Linked DNA regions of Asanoa ferruginea. The protein of the gene in region 1 interacts with the protein of each later gene in a pairwise test. Links are inferred from orthologs where the notes say so. Each region holds a gene or a part of one and is shown on either strand. Other genes may lie near its edges.

Region 1 (4,378 bases):
CCTTCTCAGTGCTGGTGGCTGTGCCGGTGGCTGCCATGTTGATTCCTCACGTCCCAGACTGTGCGGTTTCATGCGGTCCCACCTATTAGACCGCCTCGGACGATCATGCGCTAGATATCAACTCTTCGCCAACCGACACGCACGGTACTGTCGGCAACCCGATACCGTGTTGGCCCGTGACGCCTGAGGAGGCCCGAGCCGCCCATCGGGACGAGCGGACCGACCTTGTCGGGTGGCTCGTCCTGGCCGCTGTCGGCGCCCTCGCGACGTGGCTCGCGGTGCGCGGCGGTGCCCGGCTCGGCACCGCCGGAGCGCCCTTCCTCGGCTCCTACACGCTGACGATCTCGCTGGCCAGCGTGCTTGCGCCGACGGTCGCCGCGGCGGTCGTCGCGGGGGCCTACCGGGGCTGGTGGGAGCGCATGAAATGGCCGCTCGTGCTGCTTTCCGGGTGGCTGGTCGCGGTCTTCTGGACCCTCTCGCTGGCCCTCGTGCAGGGCCACCACGACCTCGCGAACGCATTGACGATCCCCGATGACTACCTCGCCGACGCCACCCGAGTGGGTGACGATCCTCTTCACTATCTGCGGGGTTACACCACCGAAGGGATGATCCCTTCCGTGGTCGCCCGAGGGCATCCACCGGGACCGATCCTTCTGCTCTGGGCGTTGATGCGCATCGGTATCACGGAACGTATCGGACTTGGCCTCCTGCTGACCGCGGTGGGTGCGGCCGTCGTACCCCTGGTGCTGTTCGCTGTCCGGGGTGTTTGCGGTGATCTGGCGGCCCGCCGCTATCTGCCGGTGCTGGCCCTCGCTCCTTACGCGGTCTGGCTCGCCGCCGGGGTCGAAGGGGTGGTGGCGGTGCTCGGCGCGGCGCTGATCGCGGCCGGCGTGCACGCCTCCGACGAGCGCCGCACCGGGGTCCGGGCCGGCATCTGGGCCAGCGTGTCGGGCCTGCTCCTGGGCGTCGCGGCCCTGTTCGCCTACGGTGCACCCTGGCTCGGCCTGGCCGCGGCGTTCCTCTACTTCGCCCGGCGGCGCGCGGCCCTCAACCTGTTCACCGGCCTGGCCGCGCTGATCCCGGTGGTGGTCGCCGAGCGGCTCGGCTTCAACTGGTTCGACGGCGTGATGGACGCGCGGCACGACTTCGCGGTGCGGGTCGAGCCGCACCGCTCGGTGCTCTGGTGGAGCGGGATCAGCCTGGTCGTGCTGCTGCTGGCGGCCGGACCTGCGCTCTATGCCAGTTTGCGCAAGTCGCGCAATACGCCGGGCTGGCCGTTCCTGGTGGCGGCCGGCATCGCGGTGCTCTTCACGCTGGTGACCGGCCTCGCCCGGGGCGGCGCGGAGACGTCGTGGCTGCCGTTCTTCCCCTGGCTGACGATGGCGTCGGTGGCACCTCGCCACCAGGGCGGCGAGACGATACCGACGCCCTTGCTTCTCGTGGCGACCGGCGCCGTGACCGCGATCATCATCAAAGCGATCTTGATCTAGCGAAAAGCTAGGCGAGCTCGACGAGCTCCAGCAGGTCGTCGCTCCAGGCGTCTTCGTCGCCGTCGGGTAGCAGGATCGCCCGGTCGGGCTTGAGGGCCAGCACCGCGCCCGGGTCGTGGGTGACCAGCACGATCGCACCCGGGTAGCGGGCGATCGCGTCGAGCACCTGCTCCCGGCTGATCGGGTCGAGGTTGTTGGTCGGCTCGTCGAGCAGCAGCACGTTGGCGCCGGAACAGACCAGCGTGGCCAGCGCCAGCCGGGTCTTCTCGCCACCGGAGAGCACGCCCGCCGGCTTGCTCACGTCGTCGCCGCTGAACAGGAACGCGCCGAGGATCCGGCGCAGGTCGCCGTCGGTCTGGTCGGCCGCCGCCGAGCGCATGTGCTCGAGCACGGTGCGGTCGACGTCGAGCGTCTCGTGCTCCTGGGCGTAGTAGCCCAGCCGCAGCCCGTGCCCGGCGACCACCTCGCCGGTGTCGGGAGTGAGGATGCCGGCCAGCATCCGCAGCAGGGTGGTCTTGCCGGCACCGTTGAGGCCGAGGATGGCGACCCGGGAGCCCTTGTCGACGGCCACGTCAACATCGGTGAAGATCTCCAGCGACCCGTAAGACTTGGACAAACCAGCAGCCGTCAAGGGGGTACGCCCGCAGGGCGCCGGCTCCGGGAAGCGCACCTTGGCGACCCGGTCGTTGACCCGCTGGTCTTCGAGGCCGGAGAGCAGCTTCTCGGCCCGCTTCGCCATGTTCTGCGCGGCGACCGCCTTCGTCGCCTTGGCCCGCATCTTGTCGGCCTGGGCCTTGAGCGCGCCGGCCTTCTTCTCGGCGTTGGCCCGCTCCCGGCGGCGCCGCCGCTCGTCGGTCTCGCGCTGCTCCAGGTAGGTCTTCCAGCCGACGTTGTAGCTGTCGACCACTGATCGGTTGGCGTCGAGGTACCAGACCTTGTTGACCACCGCGTCGAGCAGCGAGACATCGTGGCTGATCACGATCAGGCCGCCCTTGTGCGCGGCCATGTAACCGCGCAGCCAGACGATCGAGTCGGCGTCGAGGTGGTTGGTGGGCTCGTCGAGGAGCAGGATGCCGGTGCCCTCCTCCCCCGCGTCCTGGAAGAGGATGCGGGCGAGTTCGATCCGGCGGCGCTGGCCACCGGAGAGGGTGCCGATGGTCTGGGCCAGCACCCGGTCGGGCAGGCCGAGGTTGGCGCAGATCCGGGCGGCCTCGGCCTCGGCCGCGTAGCCACCGAGCGACGCGAACCGCTCCTCGAGTGAGCCGTAGCGGCGGACCAGGGCGTCGGTCGGGTCCTCGGCGAGCTTGGCCTCGACGGCGTTCATCTCGGACAGCAGGGCGTCCAGGCCGCGGGCGGACAGGACCCGGTCGCGGGCGGTGACCTCGAGGTCTCCGGTACGCGGGTCCTGCGGCAGATACCCGACGACGCTGGTGCGCTCGACCGCGCCCGTGTAGGGGGTGCCCTCGCCGGCCAGGACCTTCAGGGTGGTGGTCTTGCCCGCGCCGTTGCGACCGACCAGGCCGATCCGGTCGCCGGGCTGCACCCGCAGGGTGGTGTCGGACAGCAGGATCCGCGAACCGGCGCGAAGTTCCAGCCCGGTGGCAGTGATCATCAGGAACGCTCTCTCTGTGAGGAAGGCTGACTCTGGGCACGCAAGAGCGCCGATCGGGTGGAATCCCGTCGGCGCCGGGGCAGGTCAGTCTTCGCAGAGCAGCACGGTGGAAGTGTACCGGTTGACTGGCGCGAATCCCCACCGGATTAACCGCGAAGATCATCGGGTACATCCACGCCCGTGGAACTGAACGAGAGAGCCGATGTCGACACCAGCCAGATCGAGGACCGGCGCGGCTCCGGCGGAGGAGGTGGTGGCGGCGGCCGCTTCCCCATCCCCACCAGCGGCGGCGGCATCGTCGGCCTGATCGTGACGTTGATCGCGGTGCTGGTCGGCGGTGGGTTCGGTGTGAACGCCATCACCAGCGACGAGCCGGCCGACAATGGCGCGATCCAGCAGCACTGTGACGCGGCCGACAAGCTGGAGCAGCTGGACTGCCGCAACACGCTCTACGTCAACTCGATCCAGGCGTGGTGGACCAAGCGCCTGCCGGAGAGCTTCGGCGAGCAATACCAGCCCGCGCCAACGGTGTTCTTCGACCAGCAGGTCAACACCGGCTGCGGCGCGGCCGACTCCGGCGTCGGGCCGTTCTACTGCCCGGCCGACCACAAGGTCTACATCGACCTGACCTTCTACCAGGTGCTCGCCGACCAGCTCGGTGCCAAGGGCGAGTTCGCGCAGCCCTACGTGCTGGCACACGAATACGGGCACCACATCCAGTCGCTGATCGGCACCGAGGCGACGATGCGCCGCCAGCAGGAGCGCGACCCGGGCGACGCCAACGAGCTGTCGGTCAAGCTGGAGCTACAGGCCGACTGCTACGCCGGCGCCTGGGCCAAGAACGCGACCGGCACCGCCGACGCCGACGGTGACCCGATCTTCAAGAGCATCACCGACCAGGACATCAAGGAAGGCCTGGACACGGCCGCCGCGATCGGCGACGACACCCTGCAGAAGCAGGCCGGGCAGCAGGTCAACCCGGACGCCTTCACGCACGGCACGTCGGCGCAGCGGCAGCAGTGGTTCCGCACCGGCTACGACGGCGGCGACCCGAAGGCCTGCGACACGTTCGCCAAGTAAGGCAGCTCAGCCGGCATCGAGCGGGTTGCCGCAGACCCGCCAGGTGCCCCGGTCGACGGTCACCCGCATCTCGTACGCGCTGCTCGCCCCCGTCGGGTCGAGCAGCGCGGCGCTGACCGTGGCGTCGTGCGGGCCGGTGGCGGCCACGCCGTCGATGCGGTAGCTGCGCACCGCCGGCCGGCCGCCGATCCCGGCG
Region 2 (5,740 bases), 5.1 Mb from region 1 along the record:
GGTCGGTCAGGCTGTGGTAGGCCGTGCTCATCGCCGACGCCGGGTCGTCGGTCTGCCCGTCGACCACGGCGACTGCCACGCTGCCCAGCTCGGTCGCCAGCCGGGCGTTGAAGCCGAGCTGGCGGGGGTCGTCGCTGTCTTCCAGGTCGCTGCCGATCACCACCATCGCCGGCACCTGGTCCTCGACGGCCCGATAGCGCTCGACGATCCGGGAGATCAGCTCCTCGCGGTTGCCGGCCGCCACCAGCGCGGCCGCCTCGGCGTAGGTCATACCGTGCAGGTCAGCGGCCGGCAGCGAGATCGCGTAGCGCTCCCGCAACAGGTCGAGGATCGGGTCGTGCCCGGGTCTGGTGACCAATGGCCGGAACGCGCCGATCCGACCGACCTGTCGGGAAAGGAGCTCGGCCAGACCGAGTGCCACCGTCGACTTGCCGCCACCTTCGCCGAAACCGGCGATATAGACACTGCGCCCCACCAACCCAACCTACCGAGGTGGGCCTGTGGGGCGCAGTGATCGGCGCGTCAGTCTTCGTCGTCGTCGAGGCGGGCCAGGAAGGTGGCGAAGCGCTCCATCGGCGTCTCGAACTCCGGGTTGTCGTCGACGAAGTCGCGGAGCCGGTCGGCGACCCACTCCAGCGACACCGTCTCGGCACCTCGGCGCTCGGTCAGCTCCTCGATGCCCCGGTCGGTGAAGTACACGTTCCTACCCCTCAGCGGGCCGAGGCAGTGCGGCCTCGATCAGCGCGCTCTGCTCGGCGTCGTGCAGCCGGGTCGAGCCCACCGACGGCGCCGCGGCCGCCGGGCGGGAGATCCGCCGCAGCCGCACGCCCTCGAGGTGCTCGAGCAGGTTGAGCGCGACGAACGACCAGGCACCCTGGTTGGCCGGCTCTTCCTGCACCCAGGCGAAGTCGACCGCGTTGGGGAACTGCGCCAGCGCCGCCTTTACCTCGTCGACGGGGAGCGGGTAGAGCTGCTCCATGCGTACGAGTGCGGTGTCGGTGATCTTGCGCTCGGCGCGGGCCTGCACCAGGTCGTAGTAGAGCTTGCCGGAGCAGAGCAGCACCCGCCGCACACCGGCCGGGTCGAGCCCGCTGGTGTCGGGGATGACCGGCTGGAAGCTGCCGGTGGCGAAGTCTTCCACCGACGAGACGACCAGCTTGTGCCGCAGCAGCGACTTGGGCGTGAAGACCACCAGCGGCTTGCGCTTCGACGACAGGGCCTGCCGGCGCAGCAGGTGGAAGTAGTTGGCCGGGGTGGTCGGGATGGCCACCCGCATGTTGTCTTCGGCGCACATCTGGAGCCAGCGCTCGGGCCGGCCGGAGGTGTGGTCGGGACCCTGGCCCTCGTGGCCGTGCGGGAGCAGCAGCGTCAGCGCCGACTGCTGGCCCCACTTGACCTCGCCCGAAGTGATGAACTCGTCGATCACCGACTGGGCGCCGCTGGCGAAGTCGCCGAACTGGGCCTCCCACAACACCAGCGCCTCGGTGTTCTCCACCGAGTAGCCGTATTCGAAGCCCATCGCGGCGTATTCGGAGAGCAGCGAGTCGTGGATGAAGAACCGGGCGCGGTCCTTCGTGAGCGTCTGCAGCGGCAGGAAGTCTTTGCCGGTGTCGGCGTCGACGACCGAGGCGTGCCGCTGCACGAACGTGCCGCGGCGCGAGTCCTGGCCGGCCAGCCGGACGGTGAGCCCGTCGGCCAGCAGCGTGCCGAACGCGATGATCTCGCCGAAGCCCCAGTCGATGTTGCCCTCGACAGACATCTTGTGGCGCCGGTCGAGCAACTGCTGGAGCCGCTTGTGCGGGGTGAAGCCCTCCGGCAGGTTGACGTGTGCCTCGCCGACCGCGCGGACCGCCTCGATCGGAACGGCCGTCTCGACCGCCGGCTCCGGCTCGGGCTGACGGCTGCGCACCGGCCGGGTGCCGCTGGCCGCCGCGTCGCGGGTCGCCTTGAACACCTGCTCGAGCTGGGCCTGGTAGTCACGGAGCAGCTCTTCGGCGTCGTCGACGGTGATGTCGCCGCGGCCGATCAGCTCCTCGGTGTAGAGCTTCCGGACCGAACGCTTCTGGTCGATGATCGCGTACATCAGCGGGTTGGTCATCGAAGGGTCGTCGCCCTCGTTGTGACCGCGGCGCCGGTAGCAGACCAGGTCGATCACCACGTCTTTGTTGAACGCCTGGCGGTATTCGAACGCCAGCCGCGCGACCCGGACGACGGCTTCGGGGTCGTCGCCGTTGACGTGGAAGATCGGCGCCTGGATCATCCGGGCGACGTCGGTCGAGTAGAGCGACGAGCGCGAGTATTCCGGCGCGGTGGTGAAGCCGACCTGGTTGTTGACCACCACGTGCACGGTGCCGCCGGTGCGGTAGCCGCGCAGCTGCGAGAGGTTGAGCGTCTCCGCGACCACGCCCTGGCCCGCGAAGGCCGCGTCGCCGTGGATGGCCAGCGGCAGGACGGTGTAGCCCTCCAGCTTGAGGTCGATGCGGTCCTGCTTGGCCCGGACGATGCCTTCCATCACCGGGTCGACGGCTTCGAGGTGCGACGGGTTGGCGGTCACCGAGACGCTGATCGCGTGCTCACCGTCGGGCGTCGTGAACTTGCCGTTCTGGCCCAGGTGGTATTTCACGTCGCCGGAGCCGTGCGCCGACTTCGGGTCGATGTGCCCCTCGAACTCGGAGAAGATCTTCTCGTAGGGCTTGCCGACGATGTTGGCGAGCACGTTGAGCCGGCCGCGGTGGGCCATCCCGATCACGACCTCGTCGAGGTCGCCCTCGGCGGCGGTCTGGAGCACCTCGTCGAGCAGCGGGATCAGCGACTCTCCACCTTCGAGCGAGAAGCGCTTCTGGCCTACGTATTTCGTCTGCAGGAAGGTTTCGAACGCCTCGGCCGCGTTGAGCCGGTTGAGGATGTGCTTCTGCTCCTCCGGCGTCGGCTTCTCGTATTTGCGCTCTATCCGGTCCTGGATCCAGCGCCGCTCTTCCGGGTCCTGGATGTGCATGTATTCGATGCCGACCCGGCGGCAGTAGCTGTCGCGCAGCACGCCGAGGATGTCGCGCAGCTTGAGCGTCTGCTTGCCCGCGAAACCGCCGACCGGGAAGCTGCGGTCGAGGTCCCACAGGGTCAGATCGTGCTGGAGCACGTCGAGGTCGGGGTGCCTGCGCATCTTGAACTCGAGCGGGTCGGTGTCGGCCATCAGGTGACCGCGCACCCGGTAGGCGTGGATCAGCTCGATCACCCGCGCGGTCTTGTCGATCGCGCCCTCGGAGCTGACCGCGACGTCGCGCATCCAGCGGACCGGCTCGTAGGGGATCCGCAGCGAGGTGAAGATCTGGTCGTAGAAGCCGCGCTCGCCGAGCACCAGCTCGTGGATCGCCTTGAGGAACTCGCCGGACTGCGCGCCCTGGATGATCCGGTGGTCGTAGGTGCTGGTCAGCGTGATGATCTTGCTGACGGCGAGGTCGGCCAGCCGCTCTTCGGACATGCCGGCGTAGGGGGCCGGGTATTCCATCGCGCCGACGCCGATGATCGTGCCCTGGCCGACCATCAGCCGGGGCTGCGAGTGCACGGTGCCGATGCCGCCCGGGTTGGTCAGCGAGATCGTCGTGCCGGCGTAGTCGTCCATGGTCAGCTCGTTGCGCCGGGCCCGCCGGACGATGTCCTCATAGGCCTGCCAGAACTGCCGGAAGTCCATCGCCTCGGCGCCCTTGATCGACGGCACGACCAGAGTGCGGGTGCCGTCGGGACGCTTGAGGTCGATCGCGATGCCCAGGTTGATGTGGTTGGGCTGCACGACCGCGGGCTTGCCGCCGACCTCGGTGAACGAGTTGTTCATCTCCGGGATCTCGCGCAGCGCGCGGACCATCGCCCAGCCGATCAGGTGGGTGAAGCTGACCTTGCCACCCCGGCCGCGGGCCAGGTGGTTGTTGATCACGATGCGGTTGTCGACCAGGAGCTTCGCGGGCACGGCCCGGACGCTGGTCGCGGTCGGGACCGCGAGAGAGGCGTCCATGTTCTGGACGATGCGCGCGGCGACGCCACGCAAGGGGGTGGTCTCGGCAGCCTTATCGGCCGCGGGCGCCGCGGCCTTGCTGGCGGGAGGAGAGGTCTTGGCGGGGGCGGGGGTCGTGGCGGGTCGCGGCTGCGCCGGGGCCTTGACGGCCTTCGCGGGGGTTTCCACCTTGCCGTCACTCTTCGCAGTTGCCGGGGTTACCTTCGCGGCGGGCTTCGCATCGGCCGCACGGGGCTCGGGGGACGTGGCCGCACCGGGGGCGTCGGTGCCGGCGCGGGCGGCCGTCTGCTTCGCGGTCTTGGCGGTGGCCTGAGTGGGCGAGGAGCCGTCACCGTCTGGGCGATAGTCGGCGAAAAAGTCGTGCCACGCCGGGTCTACGCTCTTCGGATCCGCGAGATAGCGCTGATACATCTCGTCGACGATCCACTCGTTGGGGCCGAAACCCGCCAGTGGGTTATCGGATGTCTGCTGGCTCGACACGGCCGGTAATCGCCTCTTCCGCGCGCTGTGTGTATGTGTGAGAAGTCGGGTCCAAGGCTACGCCGCGCGACATGGACGGCCGTCGCCGACGTCCGTCCGTGTCACGTCTCACAGGTTAAAACGCGGGAAGATGTTAGGAGATGTCGCGCGTGCGTGTGATGAGGGTTCCGACAGTGCCGGTGACCACGGCCCAGGCGACCAGGATCACGCCGCCGACCCAGTAGGCCGGCTGGTCGGGAAGGTCACGCCCAGCGACCATCAACCCGGAAGCGATCGACGGCAGTGCGTATTGCACGTTGTTGATCCACGGCTGGTCGAGCGACTGGGAGAGCAGCGTGAACAGGAAGCCGACGATCGCGGTGCCGAGCACATAGGCCAGCACGGCCGTCACGGTCGCCGCGATCTGGCTGCGCATCAGCACGCCGATGCCCACGCCGAAGATGCCCCAGAGCAGGTAGGCCAGGCCGTTGAGCAGGATGGCCCGCTGCACCGACGAGTCGCCGAAGTGGGTCGGCAGGTTTTCGCTCTGGAAGAAGATCATCGTGGCCGGGATGTTGAGCGCGGTCGTGATCAGCCAGAACAGCACGCCGATGATCGAGGCGACGCCCAGCTTGGCGCTGATCACCGAGGTGCGGTGCGGCGTCGCGAGGAACGTTGCTGTCGCGGTCTGGTGATGGAACTCGTTGGTCACCATCAGGATGCCGAGCAGCACCACGAACAGCAGGCCGCAGAACTGGCCCGAGGTGTAGAGGTTGGCCGCCTGGTAGACCTGGTCGCTCACGGCGGCGAGGTTGGCCGCGTCTTCCGGCGAGACGTCGGTCGGCGGCGCCTGGGTCAGCGTGAAGTGGGCGAACAGCGCGTTGAGCGCGAACGTCGCGGCCCAGGTCACGATCGCGCCCAGGGCGAAGAGCCACCAGGTGTTGGTGGTCAGCAGCTTGCGGAACTCGGCCTTGACCAGCCTCATCGGATGCCCGCCTTTCCGGCCGTGAGCTCCAGGAACACGCCTTCGAGGTCGGGGCGCTCGGGGGTCAGCTCGTGCAACTCGACACTTGCGGCCAGGGCCGCCTTGCCGACCGCGGGCGCCTCGACGCCGGTGACCAGCAGCGTGCCGTCGGCACGCGGGGTGACGACGGCGCCCGGGATGCCGGCCAGCGCCGCGGCCAGCGCGTCGGCCTGTGGGGTGCGGACCCGGACGTGGGCCGAGGTCGACATCGAGGCGAGCACCTCGGCGACCGGGCCCTGCCGGACCAGCTT

Evidence for each region.
Region 2: the proteins of DFJ67_RS39645 (region 1) and DFJ67_RS16140 interact in binary tests that used the Escherichia coli proteins (3 or more experiments, as listed by UniProt). The link is inferred for Asanoa ferruginea from one-to-one orthologs.

Annotation. Positions count from the first base shown.
Region 1 is NZ_QUMQ01000001.1:8,505,497-8,509,874, forward strand. Bases 801-3,724 are described here. They hold DFJ67_RS39645 (ABC-F family ATP-binding cassette domain-containing protein), read right to left. Parts: upstream 3,103-3,724; coding sequence 1,498-3,102; downstream 801-1,497. Other genes in these bases: DFJ67_RS39640 (hypothetical protein), read left to right, coding at 801-1,490; ypfJ (KPN_02809 family neutral zinc metallopeptidase), read left to right, coding at 3,283-3,724. Also shown: DFJ67_RS39635 (helix-turn-helix domain-containing protein), read right to left, coding at 1-37; more of DFJ67_RS39640, read left to right, coding at 177-800; more of ypfJ, read left to right, coding at 3,725-4,182; DFJ67_RS39655 (Rv0361 family membrane protein), read right to left, coding at 4,189-4,378. UniProt on the Escherichia coli protein: Genetic data indicate it may be involved in ribosome assembly or function.
Region 2 is NZ_QUMQ01000001.1:3,407,786-3,413,525, forward strand. The notes cover bases 504-4,789. They hold DFJ67_RS16140 (multifunctional oxoglutarate decarboxylase/oxoglutarate dehydrogenase thiamine pyrophosphate-binding subunit/dihydrolipoyllysine-residue succinyltransferase subunit), read right to left. Parts: upstream 4,487-4,789; coding sequence 704-4,486; downstream 504-703. Other genes in these bases: DFJ67_RS42725 (DUF6104 family protein), read right to left, coding at 523-699; DFJ67_RS16145 (ABC transporter permease subunit), read right to left, coding at 4,620-4,789. Also shown: pta (phosphate acetyltransferase), read right to left, coding at 1-475; more of DFJ67_RS16145, read right to left, coding at 4,790-5,450; DFJ67_RS16150 (ABC transporter ATP-binding protein), read right to left, coding at 5,447-5,740. UniProt on the Escherichia coli protein: E1 component of the 2-oxoglutarate dehydrogenase (OGDH) complex which catalyzes the decarboxylation of 2-oxoglutarate, the first step in the conversion of 2-oxoglutarate to succinyl-CoA and CO(2).